Kineosporia succinea: one gene and its partner. The protein of the gene in region 1 binds, or shares a complex with, the protein of each later gene. Links are inferred from orthologs where the notes say so. Each region holds a gene or a part of one and is shown on either strand. Other genes may lie near its edges. The genes, in order: hisH and hisF.

Region 1 (15,705 bases):
CTCCACGTCGGAGCTGGCGACCTCGTCCTTGACCACCAGGGCCACGTCTTCCTTGGCCAGCGGGAAGGTCGAGATCGGCAGCGCCGTCACCGAGGCGCGGGCGGAGGCCTCGATCAGCACCTCGAGGTCGACCTCGGCCGCCACCGTGCGCGGGGGCAGGCCCAGCGCCGCGACGACCTTCGGGTGCAGCTCACCGGCGTGACCGAAGAGCTTGCCGTCGATCTCCAGGCGCGCGCAGCGGCCCGGGTGCCAGGGGGCGTGGTTCTCGTCCTTCGTCACCGTCGTGCTGACGTTGACCGTGCCGGCCACCAGGACCGCGGCCTCGACGGCGTCCGACCAGTCCGCGGCCCGGCCCGGCGCGTTCCAGCCCGGCAGGTCACGCTGACCGGTGAACACGATCGCGGCCCGCAGCGGCTGGTCCGGGATCGCCGCCTTCAGCTGGGCGAGCTCCTCGTCGGACGGACGCCCCGCGACACTCGGGTGCCCGGCCTTCGGCTCGTCGCCGGTGGGCAGGGTGACCGAGCCGATCTCGAACAGCGCGAGGTCGGTGAAACCGCGGCTGACGTTGCGCTTCACCGCGTCGACGAGCGTGGCCAGCAGCGACGTGCGCAGGAACGGCTGCTCGTCGGAGAGCGGGTTGGCCAGCTTCAGCGCGGTGCGGCGCGGGTCTCTGCGGTCGAGGCCGAACGCGTCGTGCACGGCCGCGCCCATGAACGGGTAGGTCAGCACCTCGACCGCGCCGTGCTCGGCCAGCGCCCGCGCCACCGAACGGCGCAGCCGCTGGCTGTGCGTCAGGCCACGGCCGGGAGGCGCGACCGGCAGCTGTGACGGGATGTGCTCGTAACCCCGCAGCCGGGCGACCTCTTCGACCAGGTCGACCGCGACCTTCAGGTCGGAACGCCAGCTCGGCGCCTTGACCGTGAGCAGGTCGTCACCGGAGACCTCGCAGCCGATCTGGGTGAGGTTCTCCACCACCTCATCACGCGTGTAGTCGAGGCCCACGATGCGGCTGGGGAAGTCGGCGGCCATCTCGATGGTCGCGCTCTCGGCCGGGGTGCCGACGTCGGTGACCGGGCCGACCTCGACCGCCTCACCGCCGTACTCGACCAGCAGGCGAACCGCCAGCTCGGCCGCGACGTCGGCGAGCTGGGTGTCGACGCCGCGCTCGTACCGCTTGCCGGCCTCGGTGCTGAGCTTGTGCCGGCGCATCGTGCGGGCGACCGTGATCGGGTCCCAGTGCGCGGCCTCGACCAGCACGTTCGTGGTGGTGGCGGAGACCTCGCTGCTGGCGCCGCCCATCACGCCGGCCAGGCTGAGAACCCTGGAGGCGCGGCCTTGGGGTGAGTCGGTGACCAGGAGGTCTTCGGGGTGCAGCGTGCGCTCGACGTCGTCGAGGGTGGTGAGCTTCTCCCCCTCGGCCGCCCGGCGCACCACGATCGGCTCGGCCAGCTGGTCGAGGTCGAAGGCGTGCAGCGGGTGCCCGACGGCCAGCATCACGTAGTTCGTGACGTCGACCGCAAGCGAGATGGGGCGCATCCCGGCCTGTTCCAGCCGGCGCTGCATCCAGCGCGGGCTGGAGGCCGTGGCGTCGACGTTCTTGACCACGCGGGCCACGAAGCGGTCGCCGCCCAGGACACCGTTGACGGGGGCCTGGTCGTCGAGCTCGACCTTGAAGCCTGTGTCCGTGGCCTTCGGCACCTCGATGGCCGCCGGGTCTTTGAAGACCGCCCCGGTGGAGTGCGAGTACTCCCGCGCGACACCGCGCACGCTGAAGCAGTAACCGCGGTCGGGCGTGACGTTGACCTCGACGGTCTCCTCGTCGAGCCCGAGCAGCTTGATCGCGTCGTCACCGGGCTTGACGTCGTCGAAACCCAGCTCGGTGAGCCGGATGATGCCGTTGTGGTCGTCGCCCAGGCCGAGTTCGAGCGCGCTGCAGATCATGCCGTCGGACGTGTGCCCGTACGTCTTACGCGCGGCGATCGTGAAACCACCGGGCAGCACGGCGCCGGGCAGACAGACGACGACCAGGTCGTCCTTGAGGAAGTTACCCGCGCCGCAGACGATCCCGCGCGGCTCCGCCTCACCGACGTCGATCGAGCACCAGCGGATCGTCTTGCCGTTCTTCTGCGGCTCGGGCGTGAAGTCCAGCACCCGGCCGACCACCAGGGGGCCGGTGACGTCGCCGCCGTGCACCCCTTCTTCTTCCAGGCCGACCTTGACCAGGTCGGCGGCCACCTCGAGAGCCGTTGTGCCCTGCGGCAGTTCGACGTACTCGGCCAGCCACGTCAGTGGGGCGCGCATCAGGCCTCCATTCCGTAGTGCAGGCTGAACCGCACGTCGCCCTCGATCATGTCGCGCATGTCTTCCACCCCGTTGCGGAACATCAGCGCCCGCTCGATACCGGCGCCGAAGGCGAACCCGGTGTAGACGTCCGGGTCGATCCCGGCCGCGCGCAGCACGTTCGGGTTGACCATTCCGCAGCCCAGCCACTCGATCCAGCCGGTGCCACCGCAGGTGCGGCAGTCGTCGCTCTTGCCGTCACACACGAAGCAGCGCAGGTCGAGCTCGGCACTCGGCTCGGTGAACGGGAAGAACGCCGGGCGCAGCCGGGTGGTGACCTCACGGCCGATCAGGGTGCTGGCGAAGTGCTGCAGCGTGCCCTTGAGATGAGCCATGGTCAGGCCCTTGTCGACGGCCAGGCCCTCGATCTGGCTGAAGACCGGGGTGTGCGTGGCGTCGAGCTCGTCGGTGCGGAACACCCGGCCGGGCACCACCACGTAGATGGGGGGCTCGCGGTCGAGCATGGTGCGCGCCTGCACCGGCGAGGTGTGGGTGCGCAGCACCAGACCCGCGTCGACCGGGTCGGCGAAGAACGTGTCCTGCATCTGGCGGGCCGGGTGGTCGGGACCGAAGTTCAGGGCGTCGAAGTTGAACCAGTCGGCCTCGACCTCCGGACCCTCGGCAACCTCCCAGCCCATCGCCACGAAGATGTCGGCCATGCGCTCCGAGACGGTCGAGAGCGGGTGACGGGCCCCGGCCGGGCGGTGCTCGGCGGGCAGGGTGACGTCGACCGACTCCTCGACCAGCACCCGCGCGTCGCGCTCGGCCTCCAGCTCGGCCTGACGGCCGGCCAGCGCCTTGTTCACCTGGCCACGTGCCTTGCCGACGCGCTTGCCGGCCTCGGCCTTCGCGGCCGGCGGCAGCGCGCCGATCTCGCGGTTGGCCAGGGCCAGGGGGCTGCGGTCGCCGGCGTGGTCGAGCCGCGCCTGCTTCAGGGCCTCGAGGCTGTCCGCCGCGGCGAAGGCAGCCAGTGCCTGCGCGACGTATCCGGCCAGGGTGTCCTCGGAGAGCACCGCGACCTCCACCGGGTCGTAGTCCTTGGTACTCACAATGCGATCCTCACGTGCTTCATCGTCTCAGACGGCGGCCAGTGAATTTCTCGCCTGGCCGTAGGGCAGGAGTGAGTGACGGCGGAACCCGGCCTTCGCGTTCTAGGCGGGGTCCGCCTCGGTAAATCGGCGCGGTTCGGCACTGGTCTCGGCCCGGTGTTCGGCCCGGTGTTCGGCCCGGTGTTCGGCCCGGTGTTCGGCCCGGTGTTCGGCCCGGTGTTCGGCCCGGCGTTCGGCTCGGTGCTGGGCGCGGGCCGTGGCGTAGAGACAGACGGTGGCCGCCGTGCCCAGGTTCAGGCTCTCGGCGCGGCCGTGCACGGGCACCCGCACCACGGCGTCGGCCAGGTCGCGGTCGGCCTGCGGGAGGCCCCAGGCCTCGTTGCCGAACACCCAGGCCACGGGGCTCTCGAGGTGAGGGGAGCCGATGACGGACGACGCGGTCACCCCGGTGGCCCCGGTCGTCCCGGTCACCTCGGTCGCCTCGGTCGCCTCGGTCGCCTCGGTAGCCCCGGTCGCCTCGGTCGCCCCGGTCGCGCGGTCCTCGGCGTCGTCGGCCAGGTCGTCCAGGTCGTGGTCGCCCGCCCCGTCGGCCGCGAGCACCTGCAGCCCGGCGTCTTTCAGGGCCTTCACGGCCTCGTCGAGCGGGACGCCGACGACCACCGGCAGGTGGAACAGGCTGCCGGCGGTGGAGCGCACACACTTGGGGTTGTGCACGTCGACGCTGGAGTCGGTGAGCACCACGGCATCGGCCCCGGCGGCGTCGGCGGCCCGGATCACGGTGCCGGCGTTGCCCGGATCGCGGACCTGACTGAGAACGGCCACCAGCCGGGGCTTCTCAGCGAGCACGGCGGCGAGCGGAACGGTGATCAGGTCGCACACCGCGAGCAGGCCCTGCGGGGTGGTGGTGCCGGCGCCGGCCAGCATGGCGGCCAGCACCTCGTCGGTGACCAGTCGCGGCCACACACCGGAATCGGCGGCGGCGTCGAGGATCTCGGGATGGCGGTCGGCAGCGTCGGGAGTGGCGTACAGCTCTCTCAACGCACCCGGCGCCTCAGGTGCCGATGCGCTCCCGGGCGACCGGTGCGTGCGCGATCGGGCCCTGGCAGCGTGCTCGGCGACCGCCTCACGCACCGCCTGCGGGCCCTCGGCCAGGAACCGGCCCGCTCGCTGACGCGCGGAACGCCCGGACAGCCGGGCCACCGCCTTCACCCGGTCGGACCGGGGGTTGGACAGCAGCTCGGGTGCCGGGCGTTCCGTCGTCATGTTCGTGTCGCTCTTTCACGAGCCCTGCACGGGCGCGCGAAGTCGGCCTCAGGCCGCGGTGGTGCCCGCGGTCGCCGGGAGGGCGTCCTTGGCCAGCTTGACGAGCGCGGCGAACGCGGCCTCGTCGTTCACGGCCAGCTCGGCCAGCATGCGACGGTCGACCTCGATCTCAGCGGCCTTGAGGCCCTGGATGAAGCGGTTGTACGTCATGCCGTTCAGGCGGGCAGCAGCGTTGATGCGCTGGATCCACAGCTTGCGGAAGTCACCCTTGCGCGCACGACGGTCGCGGTACGCGTAGACGAGCGAGTGGGTGACCTGCTCCTTGGCCTTGCGGTAGAGGCGCGAGCGCTGGCCACGGTAACCGCTGGCGCGCTCCAGAACCTCGCGACGCTTCTTCTGGGCGTTGACTGCCCTCTTCACGCGTGCCACGTGAGTACTCCTTGTTTCTGATCACCGGCCGGAACCGGTGACGGGGGTCTGTGAAGGGGGAAAATCAGCGGCCGAGCAGGCGCTTGGCGGCGCGCAGGTTGCCGTCGGCAACGGGCTCGTCGGACGCCAGGCGGCGGGTGCGGCTGGAGGGCTTGCCCTCGAACAGGTGGCGGCGGTTGGCCTGCTCGCGCATGAGCTTGCCGCTACCGGTCACCTTGAACCGCTTCTTCGCACCGCTGTGCGTCTTGTTCTTCGGCACGTCTGTGTCTCCTCATCGATCCGCCGGCGGAAGTTCCGCCGGCGGAAGGTGGATCGGGACCGGGCGGAGCGCACACTTTCGTGAATCCGCCCGGTCACCTGCTGTCTGGCTCAGCCTCCGCCGGTCAGGCGTCGGCTGCTGTCTCCTGTTCGGAGGAAGCCGGCTTGGGGGCTTCCTCCGGTGACTTCGCGTCTGCCGCGGCCGCCGGAGCGGGGCGCGGGGCAGGACCCGGAGTCGGCCGCGGGCCGGGGCCCGGGGTGGGACGCGGGCCGGGGCCCGGGGTCGGACGAGGGCCACCGGCCGCGAACGGACGCGGCCCGGGGGTGGGACGCGCGCCCGGAGCGGGAGCCGGACGAGCACCGGCGGCCGGCGCCGAGGCGCCTGCTCCCGGGGCGACCGCCGGACGCGGGGCCGAGGCGGGACGACCGGCCGGGGCACCGGGACCGGCAGCCGCCGGACGCGGGGCACCGGTCGGCGCGGGACGGTCGGTGCGGGGGCCACCGGGACGGTCGCCGCTGTAGGGCGGACGCGAACCGGCCGGACGGTCACCACGGGGGCCACCGGGACGGTCGCCGTAGGGCGGACGCGAGCCACCCGGGCGGTCACCACGGGGGCCACCGGGACGGTCACCACGATCGCCGCGGTCACCGAAACGGTCACCGGACGGGCGGGACGACGAACTCGAGTACGCGGGGGCGCCGGCCGGAGCGGCGGCAGCCGGGGGCAGCGGCGCGCGCTTGATGAAGATCGGCTCGTCGTCGCTCTCGGCGTCGCTGTCGGCGGTGATCGCCTCGGCGGCGGCGGCAGCGGCGGCCGCGGTCTTCTCGGCGGCGGCAGCAGCCTCTTCGCGGCGCTTCTCCTGCCGCGCGGCCCGCTCCTCGGCGAGCTGGTCCTTCTGCTCGGCCTTGGCCTCGGTCTTCTTCTTGTGCGGGCCGATCACCATGACCATGTTGCGGCCGTCCTGCTTGGGGTTGCTCTCGATGTAGCCGTCCTCGGCGACATCTCCAGCCATCCGCTGCAGCAGGCGGTAGCCCATCTCCGGGCGCGACTGCTCGCGACCACGGAACATGATCATGACCTTGACCTTGTCACCGGCCTCGAGGAACCGGACCACGTGACCCTTCTTGGTCTCGTAGTCGTGCGGGTCGATCTTCAGGCGGAGCCTGATTTCCTTGAGGACCGTGTGGGCCTGGTTCTTGCGGGCCTCGCGATCCTTGATCGCGGACTCGTACTTGAACTTGCCGAAGTCCATGAGCTTGCAGACCGGCGGCCGCGCCTGCGGGGCGACTTCGACGAGGTCGAGGTCGGCCTCCTGGGCGAGACGCAACGCGTCTTCTACCCGGACGATGCCGACCTGCTCCCCGTTGGGGCCGACCAGCCGCACCTCTGGGACGCGGATACGGTCGTTAATCCGGGGCTCGCTGATGTGTGACTCCTTCGTACGGTCTCGGAGACCGCCGGCAAACAGGAGAAGGCTCCCGAATGCAGGCGCTCGGGAGCCTCAATAACGGTCACTCGGCGAGTGAATATTCCACCCGCCGTGCAGCCTCACCTGGTTAGGGCGAGGGGCTCCTCCTGGTCGGGAGGAGCGGACCGGGACCCGCTGCCATGGCTGGCGACGGGTGGGAGAGACTCCACTTGGCGCACCGGATCATGTTCTTGCCCTCACCTTGCGGCTCAGTCGAGGACATGACTCGGTCGGTCAGCTGCCAGGATAACAGCACTCGGACGGTGGTCGCGACCGAGGCGCTGGTCAGGCCTGTTCGGGCCCGATCGCGAACAGACCGGGCGCACGAACAGACCGGGCGCACGAACAGGCCTAGACCGAGCGCACCGCCAGCCGCACCGACTCGGTGCGCTCGGTCACCACCTGATCGGTGAGCAGCAGCTCGCCGATCCGGCCGGTGGTGGCGCGCAGCTGCTCCCGGTCGAGGCCCGGAGGCAGGCCGAGCACGACCACCAGACCGGCCTCACCGTCGGGCTCGCAACGGTGCGCCCTCACCTCGGGCACGGCCCGCACCAGGGCGGCGATGCCGGCCAGCAGCTCCGGGTCCTGCGCGGGCGGCAGCCAGTCGCGGCCCTGCGCCACCGCCCAGACCGCCGGGCGGGGCAGCTCGACCGCGGCGCCGGCCGGGTCGATGACGATGCGCGGGCACTCCTCCACCACTGCGGCCTGCGCGGCGCGGGCGGCCTCGACCGGCACCGGCCGGGCCCGCGGGTTCCAGGTCTGCAGCGCCTCGACGCTGGTGAAGACCGGCAGGACGCGCGCCTCGTCGTCGCCCACCAGGGTCACCAGGGCCATGTCGGCGCTCTTGTCCCCCTGCGAGGCGACCAGGTCGGCACCGTCGTCGCCGAGCACCGCGACGATCGGGACCATCGCGCGGGTCGGGGCCCAGGCCCGGGTGATCGCCACCAGGTCGCCCGTGGCCAGCGCGGCGATCAGCGCCGGGTCGGCGCTGCCGTCGTCACCCGGGAAGGGCTGCGCGGTGAGGGTGCGGCCGGCCCACGGGGTGCCGGCCGAGTCGGTCAGGTTGTCGTCGTTGGTGCCGTGCGCCATGTTCGACCATCTCCGATCGGCGTCGTCAGCCGGCCACGCGAAGCGCCTGCTCGAGCGTGAAAGCGCCGCTGTAGAGCGCCTTCCCGACGATGGCCCCCTCCACCCCGACCTTGGTCAGGGCCCGCAGGGCGGCGATGTCGTCGAGGGTCGAGATGCCGCCGGAGGCCACGACCGGCTTGCTGGTGCGGCTGCACATCTCGGCCAGGAGGTCGAGGTTCGGCCCCTGGAGGGTGCCGTCCTTGGTGACGTCGGTGACCACGTAGCGGGCGCAGCCGTCGTCGTCGAGGCGGGTCAGGGTCTCCCACAGGTCGCCGCCCTTGCTGGTCCAGCCACGCCCGGCCAGCTCGGTGCCGCGCACGTCGAGGCCGACGGCGATGCGGTCGCCGAACTCGGCGATGGCCTTGCGGGTCCAGTCCGGGTTCTCGATGGCGGCCGTGCCCAGGTTCACCCGCGCGCAACCGGTGTCCATGGCGGCCCGCAGACTCGCGTCGTCGCGGATGCCGCCGGACATCTCGACCTTCACCCCGAGCCCGCTGAGCTCGGTGACGACCCGGGTGATCAGCTCCCGGTTGCTCCCCCGGCCGAACGCGGCGTCGAGGTCGACCAGGTGCAGCCACTCCGCGCCCGCCCGCTGCCAGTTGAGGGCGGCCTCGAGTGGGTCGCCGTAACCGGTCTCGCTGCCGGCCTCGCCCTGGGTGAGGCGCACGGCCTGGCCGTCGACCACGTCGACGGCGGGCAGGAGCTCGAGCTTGCCGGGCGGGGTCGGGTCGAGGTCAGACATGAGGGAACCTTCCGGGTGGTCGGCCGGGGCAGCCGGCCGGTTGAAGTCGGCGTCCACGCTATCGCGGCCCGAACGCGGTGGTGCACGGCCTCGGACCGGCGGTCCGGCGAGCGCGGTCGAGGGAGGATGACGTGGTCACCTCGACGCCGGCCCGGCCACCGGTCCGGTGACCCGGGAGTCCGGGCGACCGCGTCGTCCGCCGTTGAACGCCTGCCGCAACGGCTCTCAGACCGTGGCCAGCCAGTTGCGCAGCAGCTGGATGCCCGCGTCACCGGACTTCTCCGGGTGGAACTGCGTGGCCGTGAGCGGGCCGTTCTCGACGGCGGCGACGAACCGGCCGCCGTGCTCGGACCAGGTGACCAGCGGCGGCTTGAGCACCGCCAGCGGGTCGCCGGGCGAGGGGAGCTCCCACTTCTGCACGGCGTAGGAGTGCACGAAGTAGAAGCGCTCGTGCTCGATGCCGGCGAAGAGCCGGGTGTCGTCGGGGGTCTCGACGGTGTTCCAGCCCATGTGCGGCACCACCGAGGACGGCAGCAGCTCGACCGTGCCGGGCCACTCCCCCAGGCCCTCGACGTCGTCGCGCCCGAACTCGGAGGACTTCTCGAACAGCACCTGCAGACCCACGCAGATCCCCAGCACCGGACGGCCACCGGCCAGGCGACGGCCGATCAGCCGGTGCCCCCCGACCGCGCGCAACTGCTCGGCGACCGATGCGAAGGCACCCACGCCGGGCACCACGAGCCCCTCCGCGTCCAGCGCGCGATGGAAGTCGGCGGTCAGCTCCACCTCGGCACCGGCGCGCTCCAGCGCGCGGACGGCGGAGCGGACGTTGCCGGAGCCGTAGTCCAGCACCACGACCTGGGGTGAAGTCATGACGGCAAGTCTAGGGCCGGGCCGCGTTCATGCTGCGGCCCGGCCCTGAATCCGGCGCTGGATACCGAAGCTCAGCCCTTGCGGCCCGACTTCACCGCGCGGCGGTACTCCTTGTTCAGGTTCGCGATGCTGACGAACGGGATCTCCTTGGGGCACGACACCGTGCACATACCGGTGTTGGTGCAGCCACCGAAGCCCTCCGCGTCCATCTGCTCGACCATGTTCAGCACCCGCGACTCGCGCTCCGGCTGGCCCTGGGGCAGCAGGTTGAGGTGCGTGACCTTGGCCGAGACGAACAGCGAGGCCGAGCCGTTGGGGCAGGCCGCCACGCAGGCGCCGCAGCCGATGCAGGTCGCGTTGGCGAACGCCTCGTCGGCGTCGGGCTTGGGGATGCGGGTGCTGTTGCCCTCGGGCGCGGAACCGGTGGGGGCGGTGATGTAGCCACCCGCGCCGATGATCCGGTCGAACGCGCTGCGGTTGACCACCAGGTCTTTGATGACCGGGAAGGGCGCCGCGCGCCACGGCTCGATGATGATCTCCTCGCCGTCCGAGAAGGCACGCATGTGCAGCTGGCAGGCGGTGGTCTGCTCGGGACCGTGCGCCTCACCGTTGATCACGACGCCGCAGCTGCCGCAGATGCCCTCCCGGCAGTCGTGGTCGAACGCCACCGGGTCCTCACCGTCGAGAATCAGCTTCTCGTTGAGGGTGTCGAGCATCTCCAGGAACGACATGTCGGGCGAGACGCCGTCGATGTCGTAGGACACCATCGCGCCGGCGTCGGCGGCGTTCTTCTGCCGCCAGATCTTCAGCTTGAGCTTCATCAGGTTTCCTTACCGATCAGATCAGGCGTAGCTGCGCTGGGCCGGGTGGACGTAGTCGAAGATCAGTTCTTCCTGGTGCAGCACCGGGTCTCCGCCCGTGGTGCCGAACCGGCCCTGACCGCCGTACTCCCAGGCGGCGACGAACGAGAACTTGTCGTCCTGCCGGGCGGCCTCACCGTCGGGCGTCTGGCTCTCCTCGCGGAAGTGGCCGCCGCACGACTCCTCCCGCATCAGCGCGTCGATGCACATGAGCTCGCCGAGCTCGATGAAATCGGCGACCCGGTTGGCCTTCTCGAGCGACTGGTTGAGCTCGGCCCCGGTGCCGGGCACCTTGACCCGCTTCCAGAACTCGTCGCGCAGGTGGCGGATCTCGCTGATCGCCTTGCGCAGCCCGGCGTCGTTGCGGGCCATGCCGCAGTAGTCCCACATGATCTGGCCGAGCTCCTTGTGGAAGGAGTCGACCGTGCGGTCGCCGTTGATCGAGAGCAGCTTCTCGATGCGCTCCTTCACCAGCGTCTCGACCTCGACCACGTCGGGGGCGTCGGTGGGGACGGCGGCGAACTTGTTGCTGGCGATGTAGTGGTTCACCGTGTTCGGCAGGATGAAGTAGCCGTCCGACAGGCCCTGCATCAGCGCCGAGGCGCCGAGGCGGTTGGCGCCGTGGTCGGAGAAGTTGGCCTCACCGGCGGCGAACAGGCCCGGGATGGTGGTCTGCAGGTCGTAGTCCACCCACAGCCCGCCCATGGTGTAGTGCACGGCCGGGTAGATGCGCATCGGCTGCTTGTACGGGTTCTCCGCGGTGATGCGGGCGTACATGTCGAAGAGGTTGCCGTACTTCTCGCGCACGGTGTCCTCGCCCATCCGCGCGATCGCGTCGGCGAAGTCGAGATACACACCCTGACCACCCGGGCCGACACCGCGGCCCTCGTCGCAGACGTTCTTGGCGGCGCGGGAGGCGATGTCCCGCGGCACCAGGTTGCCGAACGCCGGGTAGATGCGCTCGAGGTAGTAGTCGCGCTCGTCCTCGGGGATCTGCTCCGGCGGGCGGTTGTCGCCCATCTGCTTGGGCACCCAGATCCGGCCGTCGTTGCGCAGCGACTCGCTCATCAGGGTGAGCTTGGACTGGTGGTCGCCCGAGCGCGGGATGCAGGTCGGGTGGATCTGCGTGTAGCAGGGGTTGCCGAAGTAGGCGCCGCGGCGGTGAGCCCGCCAGATCGCGCTGGTGTTCGAGCCCTTCGCGTTCGTGGACAGGAAGAAGACGTTGCCGTAGCCGCCGGTCGCCAGGACGACCGCGTCACCCAGGTGCGTGGACAGCTCACCGGTGACCAGGTTGCGGGCCACGATGCCGCGGGCCCGGCCGTCGACGATGATCAGGTCGAGCATCTCGTGGCGGGCGTGCATCTCCACGTTGCCGGCGTCGATCTGCTTGCTCAGAGCCTGATAGGCGCCGATGAGCAGCTGCTGCCCCGTCTGGCCGCGGGCGTAGAAGGTGCGCTGCACCTGCACACCGCCGAACGAGCGGGTGTCGAGCAGGCCGGAGTACTCGCGGGCGAAGGGCACACCCTGCGCGACGCACTGGTCGATGATCTTCACGCTGTTCTCGGCGAGGCGGTGGATGTTCGACTCCCGGCCCCGGAAGTCGCCGCCCTTCACCGTGTCGTAGAACAGGCGGTAGACCGAGTCACCGTCGTTGCGGTAGTTCTTCGCGGCGTTGATGCCACCCTGCGCGGCGATCGAGTGCGCGCGGCGGGGCGAGTCCTGGAAGCAGAACTGCACGACGTGGTAGCCCTGCTCGGCCAGCGAGGCGCCGGCGGCGCCCCCGGCCAGGCCGGTGCCGACCACGATGACCTTGTGCTTGCGGCGGTTGGCCGGGTTCACCAGCTTGGCGGCGAACTTGCGGCGCTCCCAGCGGGTCTCGATGTCCCCGTCCGGGGCGGCCGGGTCGGTGAGACCGGTGCCGACGCTGTAGAACTCGCCCTCACCGACGAACTTTGTGGAGTCGGACATCTCAATCCACCAACCCGAAGACGACGCTGTAAGGAATCAGGAGGAAGCCGAACGCGATGACGAGCGCGAAGGCGACCGCGAAAGTGCGGAAGGCGGCCGTGGTCGCGCGGTTCCAGCCCAGGGTGTTGGCCGCGCTCCAGAGGCCGTGCCAGATGTGCATGCACAGCGCGACCATGGCCAGCGTGTAGAACACGACGTTCCACCACTGGTCGAACCCGGCGGTGATCCGCTCGTAGGGCTCGTTGGTCGCGGCCGGGTTCACCGTGCCGGTGGTCATGTCGAGGATGTGCCAGATGATGAAGAGCAGCAGCGTGACGCCGCCCCAGCGCATCGTCGAGGTGGCGTAACCACCCTTGCGCCTGGCCACGTACTTGACCGGCCGGGCCTTCACGTCGTGGCGCGACAGCGTGATCGCGGCCCAGATGTGCAGGACCAGGGCGACCAGCAGCACGACGCGCATGATCCACAGGAACCACATGTGGTGGAGCGCCGGCTCACCGATCGTGCGCAGCCAGTGCGCGTACTCGTTGAACTCGGTCTCCCCGAAGAAGATCTTCAGGTTGCCGATCATGTGCACGACGACGAACCCGAGCATGATCAGGCCGGTGACGGCCATGATCATCTTCCGCCCGATGGTCGAGCGGTGCAGGGTGCCGAATCCCGTCACTCGCGGGTTCTTGCTGAGCGTCTCTACCACGAGTGGCAAGGTAGGCCCTAGAGGCTGATTAGGTCCAAGAGATGATGCGTTGGTTGTCGATAGCCCAGGACTATCAACCTGGTTACCCTGTGCTGGTGCAACTACAGCAGCTCGTGTATTTCCTCACGGTCGCGGAAACCAAGCACTTCACCCGGGCGGCGCAGCTGCTGGAGATCGCCCAGCCCTCGCTCTCGCAACAGATCCGGGCGTTGGAAGCATCACTCGGGGCCGAGCTCTTCGACCGGGTGCGCGGCAACATCACGCTCACCCCGGCCGGCGAGGCGCTGCTGCCGATCGCCCAGCGGATCACCGCCGACGTGGATTCCGCGCGCCAGGAGGTACGGGAGCTGGTCGAGCTGCGCAGCGGGCGGGTGCGGCTGGGGGCGACGCCGAGCCTGCTGACCGGTCTGGTGCCGGAGGTGGCGCGGCGCTACCGCCGTCGGTACCCCGCGATCCGGCTGGTGCTGCAGGAGAGCGGATCGCGTGACCTGGTGGCCAAGACCGCCTCGGGCCTGATCGACCTCGCGCTGCTCGTGCTCCCCCTGCACGCCGACGACCCGGCGCTGGAGACCGTTCCTCTCCTGCGCGAGGACCTGGTCGTGGTGTCGTCCACGCGCGACCCCGCCCCCACCGACGGCCGGCCGATCGCGATCGCGCAGCTGCGGGGGCGTCCGCTGGTGATGTTCCGCAAGGGCTACGAGCTGCGGGACGTGACCGTGGGGGCCTGTCGCCGGGCCGGTTTCGCGCCGACGCTGGCGGTCGAGGGCGGCGAGATGGACGCAGTGCTCAGCATGGTCGAGGCCGGGTTGGGACTGGCGGTGGTGCCGAGCACGGTGGTGGCCGGGAAGTCGGTCACGCACCGGGTCACGCCGATCGCGGCTCCGGGGCTCTCGCGCACGATCGGTCTCGCGCACCGGCGGGGCGCACAGCCGTCGCGCGCGGCGCAGGAGCTGCGCGCCGAGCTGCTCGGTTACCTGGGCACGGCCTCGGTCGACGGCACGCTGCCGCAGGGCACCGAGTTGATCGCCCCTTCCTGACCACCAGACACCCATGGGGGACGCGTCGGCCTCCTGGTGCCGACGCGTCCCCCATGGGTCTGGCTGGCTTCTGGGGTCTAGAGCGCACCCTTGGTGCTCGGGATGCCGGTGACCCGGGGATCGGGCTCGACCGCGACGCGGAGCGCGCGGGCGACGGCCTTGAACTGCGCCTCGACGATGTGGTGCGGGTCGCGACCACCGAGGACCCGCACGTGCAGGCCGATCGAGGCGTGGTGCGCGAGCGTCTCGAGCACGTGGCGGGTGAGCGAGCCGAGGTAACGGTCGCCGATCTGCACGTACTGCTGGCCCTCGGGCTCACCGGTGTGCACGCAGTACGGACGGCCCGACACGTCGACCACGGCCTGCGCGAGCGCCTCGTCGAGCGGGACCAGCGCGTCACCGAAGCGGCGGATGCCGGCCTTGTCGCCCAGGGCGATCTTCAGCGCGTCGCCGATCGCGATCGCCGTGTCCTCCACCGTGTGGTGGGCGTCGATGTGCAGGTCGCCCTTGGTGTTCACGGTCAGGTCGATGAGCGAGTGCTTGGACAGGGCGTTCAGCATGTGGTCGTAGAAACCGACCCCGGTGCTGATGTCGGCCTTGCCGGTGCCGTCCAGGTCCAACTCGACGACGACGCTGGACTCACTGGTCGTCCGCTCGATCCGGGCGGTGCGGGACATGCGTGGGTCTCCTTGTTTCGTCAGGGGTCCTGCTCAGACAGCCACGGGCGCGTCGAGCAGCGAGTCGGCCAGGGCGTCGAGGAACTTCGTGTTCTCGGCCGGGGTGCCCGCGGTGACCCGGAGGAATCCGGCCAGTCCGACGTCCCGGATCAGCACCCCGCGCGAGAGCAGCGAGCGCCACACCGCCTTCTCGTCGTCGAAACCGCCGATCAGCACGAAGTTCGCGTCGCTCGGGGCGGGCTTGAGACCGAGCTCGGTGACCGAGGCCACGATGCGGTCGCGTTCGGACTTGATCGTCTCGACGGTGTCGAGGAGCACGTCGGAGTGCCAGAGCGCGGCCTGGGCGGCGGCCTGGGTGAGCGAGCTCAGGTGGTAGGGCAGGCGCACCAGGCGGATCGCGTCGGTGACCGCGGGGTGGGCGGCCATGTACCCGAGACGCACTCCGGCGAGCGCGAAGGCCTTGCTCATGGTGCGGCTGACGATGAGACGCTCGCGGCCGGGCAACAGGCTCAGGGCGCTGGGCGTGCCGGAGCGGGCGAACTCGTGGTACGCCTCGTCGACGATGAGGATGCCGTCGGTGGCGGCGTAGGCGGCCTCGACCAGGGCGAGGTCGAGCGCGGTGCCGGTCGGGTTGTTGGGCGAGCACAGGAACGTGACGTGCGGCCGGTGCACCCGGATCTGCTCGACGGTCTCGTCGATGTGCAGGTCGAACTGGTGGGGGTCGTCGGCCGCCTGGCCGTCGAGGCCGCGCCGGCCGTCGACCCAGGTGGCGCCGGTGCCGGTGCTGATGATCGGGTGCATCGAGTAGCTCGGGGTGAAGCCGAGCACCGTGCGGCCCGCGCCCGCGAACGCCTGGAGCAGCTGCTGGAGCACCTCGTTGGAGCCGTTCGCGGCCCACACCTGCTCGGCCTCGAG
Region 2 (6,875 bases), 4.7 Mb from region 1 along the record:
CCCACCACCAGCAGCGCACCGAGGATGAGCTCGACGATCGGCAGGGCCGTGCCGACGGTGGGCACGACCGCCTCGGGCAGCAGCTGGTAGTTGCGCACCGATCGGATGGTGTCGTCGATGTCCTGGATCTTGGCCCAGCCGGTGTAGAGGAACACCCCACCGGCGAGCAGGCGGACCACCGGCCCCACCCAGGGCTGCCACGACGTCACAGAGCTGTCACCGCGCTTGGACACGCCCGTCAGGGTAGTGCGCGAGCCTGGACGGAACCTGGAAGCAGCACCAGATCCGCCCGCTCGTGCGGCCGTTCGCGGGCGAAGTAGGCCCGTTCCTGGGCGGCCCAGCGTTCCCAGTGGGGCCGGTAGCCCTCCCCGTCCCGGGCCATCGCGCGGGTGTGTCTGACCTGTTCAGGGGCGTCCGCGAAGGCGAGAGCGTGCACGAAGGGGGCGGCGGCGAGCGCTCCGGCGCCGACTCCCTCGACGATGGTCACCTCTTTGACGGGCACTTCGTCCTGAACTGTCCCATAACGGTCGGCGGTCCAGTCCCAGCGGGCGAAGCGGGCTCTCTCGCCGCGGCTGAGGAGGGCGAGGACCTCGTCGGCGAGGCGGTCGATCGCGGCCTCGAGTCCGTCCCAGCCGGGGTAGAGGTCCTCGACGCGCACCAGGGTGACGTCCTGGTTCTCCTGCTGGAGGACGCGGTGGAGACGGTCGGCGAGGGTGGACTTCCCGGAGCCGCTGGGCCCGTCGACGGCCAGGACGGTGGTGGCCCGTTGGCGGGGGCCCGCCCGGCGGGTGCGTTCGAGGAGGTCGCGCAGCGCGGCGAGGTGGTCGGGGTGCCCGGGGCCCTGCGGCTGGCCGGGCCGGTCGGGTCGGTCCGGTTGCCCGGGCTCGTCGGGGGAGGTCACGCCGCTCATCCGGCGGACACTACGCTGTCGGGCGTGCCGGTTGCCGTGCGAGTCATTCCCTGTCTGGACGTCGACGCCGGGCGCGTCGTCAAGGGCGTCAACTTCGAGGGCCTGCGGGACGCCGGGGATCCGGTCGAGCTCGCCGCTCGTTACGACGCGGAGGGCGCCGACGAGCTGACGTTCCTCGACGTGACGGCCTCCTCGTCCGGGCGCGAGACCATGTACGACGTGGTGTCCCGCACCGCCGAGCAGGTCTTCATCCCGCTGACCGTGGGCGGTGGTGTGCGGTCGGTCGACGACGTGGACCGGTTGCTGCGCGCGGGCGCCGACAAGGTCGGGGTGAACACGGCGGCGATCCAGCGGCCGGAGCTGATCGCGGAGGTGGCGCACCGGTTCGGGGCGCAGGTGCTGACGCTGTCGGTGGACGCGCGGCGCTGCCCGCCGGGCACGGTCACGGCGTCCGGGTTCGAGGTCACCACGCACGGTGGCCGCAAGGGCACGGGCATCGACGCGGTGGACTGGGCCGCGCGCGGCGCCGAGCTCGGGGCCGGTGAGATCCTGCTGAACTCGATGGACGCCGACGGCACGAAGGCCGGGTTCGACCTGGAGCTGCTGCGGCTGGTGCGTGACGAGGTCGGGGTGCCGCTGATCGCCAGCGGTGGGGCCGGCGCGGTGGAGCACTTCCCGCCGGCGGTCGCGGCCGGGGCCGACGCGGTGCTGGCGGCGAGCGTGTTCCACTTCGGCCAGCTGACGATCGGTGACGTGAAGGACGCGCTGCGGGCGGGCGGGGTCTCGGTCCGCTGAGGGCCGCTGGGGGCCGCTGAGGTCCGCTGGGGCACTGGCCCTCCCGGTTCGTCCCGCTGCGGTGACCGGTCGGCGTGAGCCGACCGGCGCGTCCGTCATCAGGGTCCCGGGCAGGGCCTAGGTGCGCATGGGGGTCTCGCGGAAGCGCGCGACCGCGGCCTCGTCGCCGAGGAACTCGACGCGGGCGTGCTCCTTGCGGCCGAAGAGGTACATGGCCAGTTCGCCGGGCTCCCCGACGAGCGTGACGCCCGGGCCGGTGCCCTTCTTCAGCGCGTGCGGCTCGCCCCCGGGAACCTGCAGGCTGACGGGCACGTCGGCCTTGCGCACCATGAGCCGGCCGAACGGCCCGGCGATGTTCTTCCAGAACGCGGCCTGACGCTCACCGGGCAGCGGGCGTGGTTCCCAGCCGGGCGTGGCGCGGCGCACGTCCTCGCCGTGCACGAAGTGCTCGAGCAGGTTGGCGCGCTCGTCGACGCCGGGCAGGCCGAACGGCGACAGCCGGGGCGGGCCGTTGCGCACGGTGGTGACGAGCTCGTCGAAGTCGCGCGCGGCGAGGGCTTCCTGCTGCTGCGCCGACCACTTCTTCAACGGGCCGAGGACGCCGGCGACGCGGACGTGGGGACGTCCCTCCCGCACGACGAGGTGGACGGCGAGGTCGGTGGTGGTCCAGCCGGTGCACAGGGTGGGGGCGCCGGGCCCGGCCTGCGCGAGGGCGTCGGCGAGGGCCTGACGTTCCGCTGCGGAATGCGAGGGCATGAGCTCACCTTGACACAGGTGGAGTCCGTCGACGAGGCGTGGGTATGCCGGTTTCGTCGGCCGCCGATTCTGTCGGTGGTGGCCTCTAGCGTCTTTTCTCGCGGGCAGGCGGACGTCTGCCCGCGATTGTTGCGAATGCGTCCACGGACGTTGACAGGAGGTTCCCGCGTGGTGAAGCGGGCCGGCCCGGAAAAGGCCGGAGAGCGGGAGAGAAGCACGCTGCTGCGTGGTCTGCGGGTGATCGGCATCGGGATCCGTCAGGAGCCGGCGATCTTCTCGGTGGCCGTGCTGATGTCGGCGCTGTACGGAGCGGGCACCGCCGGGGGCGGCTGGGTGCTCGGGCGGCTGACCGACCGGGTGCTCGCGCCCGCCTTCGAGCAGGGGCGCATCAGTGGGCACGACCTTCTGGTCACCGGGCTGGTGCTGGCCGGGGTCGCGGTGCTGACGGCGGTCGGGGTGGTCGGGCGCCGGGTGGCGGCCGGGCTCACCTCGTTCCGGCTGCAGGCCCGCTACCGGCGGCTGCTCACCCGGCAGTACCTGCGTCTGCCGCTGGAGTGGCACCACCGGCATCCGGCCGGGGTGCTGCTGTCCAACGCGAACGCCGACGTCGAGGCCACGTGGCAGGTGTTCGCGCCGCTGCCGATGGCGATCGGCGTGGTGGTGATGCTGCTGGTGGCGTCGGTCGCGATGATCGTGGCCGACCCGGTGCTGGGCCTGACCGGTCTGCTCGTGCTGCCCTGGGTGGTGCTGCTCAACGCGGTCTACCAGCGGTACATGTCGCCGGCGGTGACGCGGGCGCAGGCCGAGCGCGGCGAGGTCTCCTCGGTGGCGCACGAGAGCCTCGAGGCGGCGGCCGTGGTGAAGAGCCTGGGCCGCGAGGCCTCGGAGACGGCCCGGTTCGCGGTCACCGCCGACCGTCTGAAGGTCGCGAACGTGCGGGCCGGGCGGCTGCGCGCGGCGTTCGACCCGCTGATGGAGGCGATCCCGACGCTGGGCACGCTGACCGTGCTCGCGGTCGGGGCCTGGCGGGTGCAGGGCGGGCACGCGAACACCGGTGACGTGGTTCAGGTGGCCTACCTGCTGAGCCTGGTCGCGTTCCCGCTGCGGTCGATGGGCTGGGTGCTGGGCGAGATCCCGCGCACGGTCGTGGGCTGGGAGCGCACCAGCGCGGTGCTGGCCGAGACCGACGCTATGCCCTACGGCCCGGCGGAGCCCGCACCCGGGGGAGCGGTCGGGGTCGAGGTCGAGGAGGTCGCGTACGCCTATGTCGACGACGCCGGCGAGCGCTACGAGGTGCTGCACGACATCGACCTGAGCATCCGCCCGGGCCGCACGCTGGCGCTGGTCGGGCCCACCGGTTCGGGCAAGTCGACGCTGGCCACGCTGCTGGTGCGGCTGGTCGACCCGGCCAAGGGCACGATCCGGCTCGACGGCACCGACGTGCGCGACCTGCGCCCGGGCGGGGTCGCGGAGCTGTCGGCGCTGGTGCCGCAGGGCACGTTCGTGTTCAACGACAGCGTGCGCGACAACGTGACGCTGGGGGACACCCGTTTCAGCGACGACGACGTGTGGCGGGCGCTGACGGTGGCCCGGGCCGACGGCTTCGTGAAACACCTGGCGCACGGCATCGACACGGTGATCGGTGAGCGGGGTGCCGACCTGTCCGGCGGGCAGCGGCAGCGTCTGGCGCTGGCGCGGGCCCTGGTGCGGCGGCCGCGGCTGCTGGTGCTCGACGACGCGACGTCGGCGATCGACCCGCGCATCGAGGCGGAGATCCTGGCCGGGCTGGACGACACGTCCGACGGGGCCTCGGTGACGGTCGTGGTGATCGCCTACCGGCGGGCCACGATCGCGCTCGCCGACGAGGTGGCCTACCTGGAGAACGGCCGCATCGCCGACCGCGGCACGCACGCCGAGCTGCTGGTGCGCAGCGAGGGCTACCGGCGGCTGGTGACGGCGTACGACCACGACGACGAGCAGCCGGGTGGGCCGGTGGGTCCCGGCGAGCCGTCCGGCGACGACCTCGACGATCTGGACGACCTGGACGACCTGACGGAGATGACGCGGCGATGAGTGTTCCTGCGACCGAGGGCGTGGCGCGGGCGGGTGCCTGGCACGTGCTGCGGCGCGGCGTCGAGATCTCGCCCGAGCTGGTGAAGGGCGTCTGGTTCACGCTGTTCCTGGCGCTGGTGGCGACCTGCGGGCGCATCCTGGTGCCGATCGCGGTCCAGCAGACCATCGACCGCGGGATCTCCGGCGACGGCGGGGTGCGGCTGGGCCTGGTCCTCGGGCTGGTCGGCACGGTCGCGGTGGCGCTGGTGGTCACCGCGATCTGCTCGTACGTCAGCAACGTGCGGCTGTTCCGGGCCACCGAGTCCGGTCTGAGAACGCTGCGGGTGAAGGCTTTCCGGCACATCCACGACCTCTCGGTGCTGACCCAGAACAGCGAGCGCCGTGGTGCCCTGGTCGCCCGGGTCACCACCGACGTCGACACGATCTCCACCTTCGTGCAGTGGGGCGGTCTGCTGCTGGTGCTCTCGGCCGGGCAGCTGCTCATCGCCACGATCGTGATGGCGGTCTACTCGTGGCAGCTGACCCTGCTGGTCTGGGCCTGCTTCCTGCCGCTGTTCGTGATCGTGCGGCCGTTGCAGCGGCGGGTCTCGGTGGCCTACGGCCGGGTGCGTGAGCGGGTCGGCGACATGCTCGGCTCGATCTCCGAGGCCGTGGTCGGGGCCGACACGATCCGGGCCTACGCCGTGCAGGGCCGCACGCAGCAGCGCATCGACACGGCGATCGAGACGCACCGGCGCTCGGCCGTGCGCGCGCAGATGCTGGTGGCCGTGTCGTTCACCGGCGGCGTGCTGGTGTCCGGGCTGGTCGTGGCGGCCGTCGTGGTGGCGGGCATCGCGCTGGGCGTGAACGGGGGCATCAGCCTGGGCGAGCTGCTGGCCGTGCTGTTCCTCGTGCAGCTGTTCACCATGCCGGTGCAGATGGGCACCGAGGTGCTGAACGAGCTGCAGAACGCGGCGGCCGGCTGGCGGCGCGTGATCGGGATCCTCGACACCGAGGCCGACATCGTCGACCCGGGCGAGAAGGGCACGAGCCTGCCCCGGGGCCCGATCGGGGTGCGGTTCGAACACGTCACGTTCGCCTACCCGGGCGGTGAGCCGGTGCTGCGTGACGTGAGCCTGAGCATCCCCGAGCGGGCCCGGGTGGCCGTGGTCGGCGAGACCGGTTCGGGCAAGACCACGCTGGCGAAGCTCCTGACCCGGCTGATGGACCCGACCGGTGGCCGGGTGCTGATCGACGGCACCGACCTGCGCGAGATCAGTTTCGCCAACCTGCGCTCGCGGATCGTGATGGTGCCGCAGGAGGGGTTCCTGTTCGATCTGGACCTGGCGGCCAACATCGCCTGGGGCCGTGAGGGCGCCACCCGTGAGCAGGTCGAGAAGGCGCTGTCCGAGCTGGGTCTGCTGGAGTGGGCGCAGGGGCTGCCGCGAGGGCTGGACACCCCGGTCGGTCAGCGCGGCGAGTCGCTGTCGGCGGGGGAGCGGCAGTTGCTGGCGCTGGCCCGGGCCTACCTGGCCGATCCTGACCTGCTGGTGCTCGACGAGGCCACGTCGGCCGTCGACCCGGCCACCGAGGTCAAGCTGCAGGCCGCGCTCGAGGGCGTCACCCGGGGCCGCACCTCGGTGACGATCGCCCACCGGATGAGCACGGCCGAGGCCGCCGACCTGGTCGTGGTCGTCGACCGCGGTGAGGTCGCCGACGCCGGGCACCACCTGGAACTGCTGGAACGCTGCGAGCCCTACCGGCGCATGTACGCGTCGTGGCGCAGTCAGACGTCGCAGCCGGCCAGGCAGCCGGTCTGACGGCGAACAGGCCTGATCACGGCCGCTTTCCGGCGGTGATCAGGCCTGCGTCGCCCCGAGCGGGCGGGCGATCGGCTCCGGCAGGTCGTACGGCGTCTCGACGGGCAGCAGCGCCCGGGCCCGGGCGGTCTCGTCCTGCCGCACCAGTTCGTGGATCTCGTGGGCGAGGGGCGTGACATCCGTGACCGACAGCGTCCATTCGTCGACGTAGGCGGGCACCACGGGGGCTCCCAGACCGATCTGGATCGACCGGTGATCGACCGGTGATCGACCGGTGATCGACCGGGGCGAGTGACGGCGAGCGTTCCGGGTCCCACTGCACCCGCACCGGGCGTTCCCGCACCAACCGCCGGAAATCCCTTTCGTCGCCGTGCAGTTCGGGCACGAAGTGGCTCAGGCCGGCCCGGGTCAGGGCCTCCTCGAAGCCGGCCCGCGTCAGTCTGATCGCGAGAACCCGCTCCTGGCCGTCCTTACGGGCCCAGCCGCAGCGGTACATCATCCACCGGAACGACGGCTTGATCCAGGTCATCCGCTCGCGCCGG

Evidence for each region.
Region 2: the proteins of hisH (region 1) and hisF are in contact, whole or in part, in a crystal structure (PDB 6RU0), measured with the Thermotoga maritima proteins. The link is inferred for Kineosporia succinea from one-to-one orthologs. Residues at the interface, in WP_004080484.1 of Thermotoga maritima: Asn15, Arg18, Arg22, Arg117, Leu118, Pro119, His120, Met121, Gly122, Trp123, Asn124, Asn134, Gly135, Tyr136, Tyr138, Val140, Tyr158, Glu180, Lys181, Ser182, Ser183, Lys184, Ile185; in WP_004080486.1 of Thermotoga maritima: Met1, Leu2, Ala3, Arg5, Ser40, Glu41, Asp45, Glu46, Ala70, Glu71, Ile73, Asp74, Ile75, Pro76, Phe77, Asp98, Lys99, Ser122, Gln123, Glu161, Thr195, Leu196, Asn247, Arg249, Glu251.

The regions. Positions count from the first base shown.
Region 1 is NZ_JAUSQZ010000001.1:4,689,566-4,705,270, reverse strand. What follows is about bases 7,728-10,608. They hold hisH (imidazole glycerol phosphate synthase subunit HisH), read right to left. Parts: upstream 9,552-10,608; coding sequence 8,904-9,551; downstream 7,728-8,903. Other genes in these bases: J2S57_RS20400 (fumarate reductase/succinate dehydrogenase flavoprotein subunit), read right to left, coding at 10,394-10,608; J2S57_RS20405 (succinate dehydrogenase/fumarate reductase iron-sulfur subunit), read right to left, coding at 9,623-10,372; priA (bifunctional 1-(5-phosphoribosyl)-5-((5-phosphoribosylamino)methylideneamino)imidazole-4-carboxamide isomerase/phosphoribosylanthranilate isomerase PriA), read right to left, coding at 7,923-8,678; J2S57_RS20420 (SseB family protein), read right to left, coding at 7,728-7,897. Outside these bases: pheT (phenylalanine--tRNA ligase subunit beta), read right to left, coding at 1-2,301; pheS (phenylalanine--tRNA ligase subunit alpha), read right to left, coding at 2,301-3,389; J2S57_RS20440 (TrmH family RNA methyltransferase), read right to left, coding at 3,492-4,652; rplT (50S ribosomal protein L20), read right to left, coding at 4,701-5,081; rpmI (50S ribosomal protein L35), read right to left, coding at 5,146-5,340; more of J2S57_RS20420, read right to left, coding at 7,160-7,727; more of J2S57_RS20400, read right to left, coding at 10,609-12,379; J2S57_RS20395 (succinate dehydrogenase cytochrome b subunit), read right to left, coding at 12,381-13,001; J2S57_RS20390 (LysR family transcriptional regulator), read left to right, coding at 13,172-14,113; imidazoleglycerol-phosphate dehydratase HisB, read right to left, coding at 14,191-14,790; J2S57_RS20380 (histidinol-phosphate transaminase), read right to left, coding at 14,824-15,705. UniProt on the Escherichia coli protein: IGPS catalyzes the conversion of PRFAR and glutamine to IGP, AICAR and glutamate. The HisH subunit catalyzes the hydrolysis of glutamine to glutamate and ammonia as part of the synthesis of IGP and AICAR.
Region 2 is NZ_JAUSQZ010000001.1:1,016-7,890, reverse strand. The notes cover bases 1-2,819. They hold hisF (imidazole glycerol phosphate synthase subunit HisF), read left to right. Parts: upstream 1-934; coding sequence 935-1,705; downstream 1,706-2,819. Other genes in these bases: J2S57_RS00020 (ABC transporter ATP-binding protein), read left to right, coding at 2,597-2,819; J2S57_RS00025 (TIGR03085 family metal-binding protein), read right to left, coding at 1,823-2,461; J2S57_RS00035 (nucleoside/nucleotide kinase family protein), read right to left, coding at 239-910; J2S57_RS00040 (DoxX family protein), read right to left, coding at 1-233. Outside these bases: more of J2S57_RS00020, read left to right, coding at 2,820-4,534; J2S57_RS00015 (ABC transporter ATP-binding protein), read left to right, coding at 4,531-6,333; J2S57_RS00010 (DUF4291 family protein), read right to left, coding at 6,373-6,555.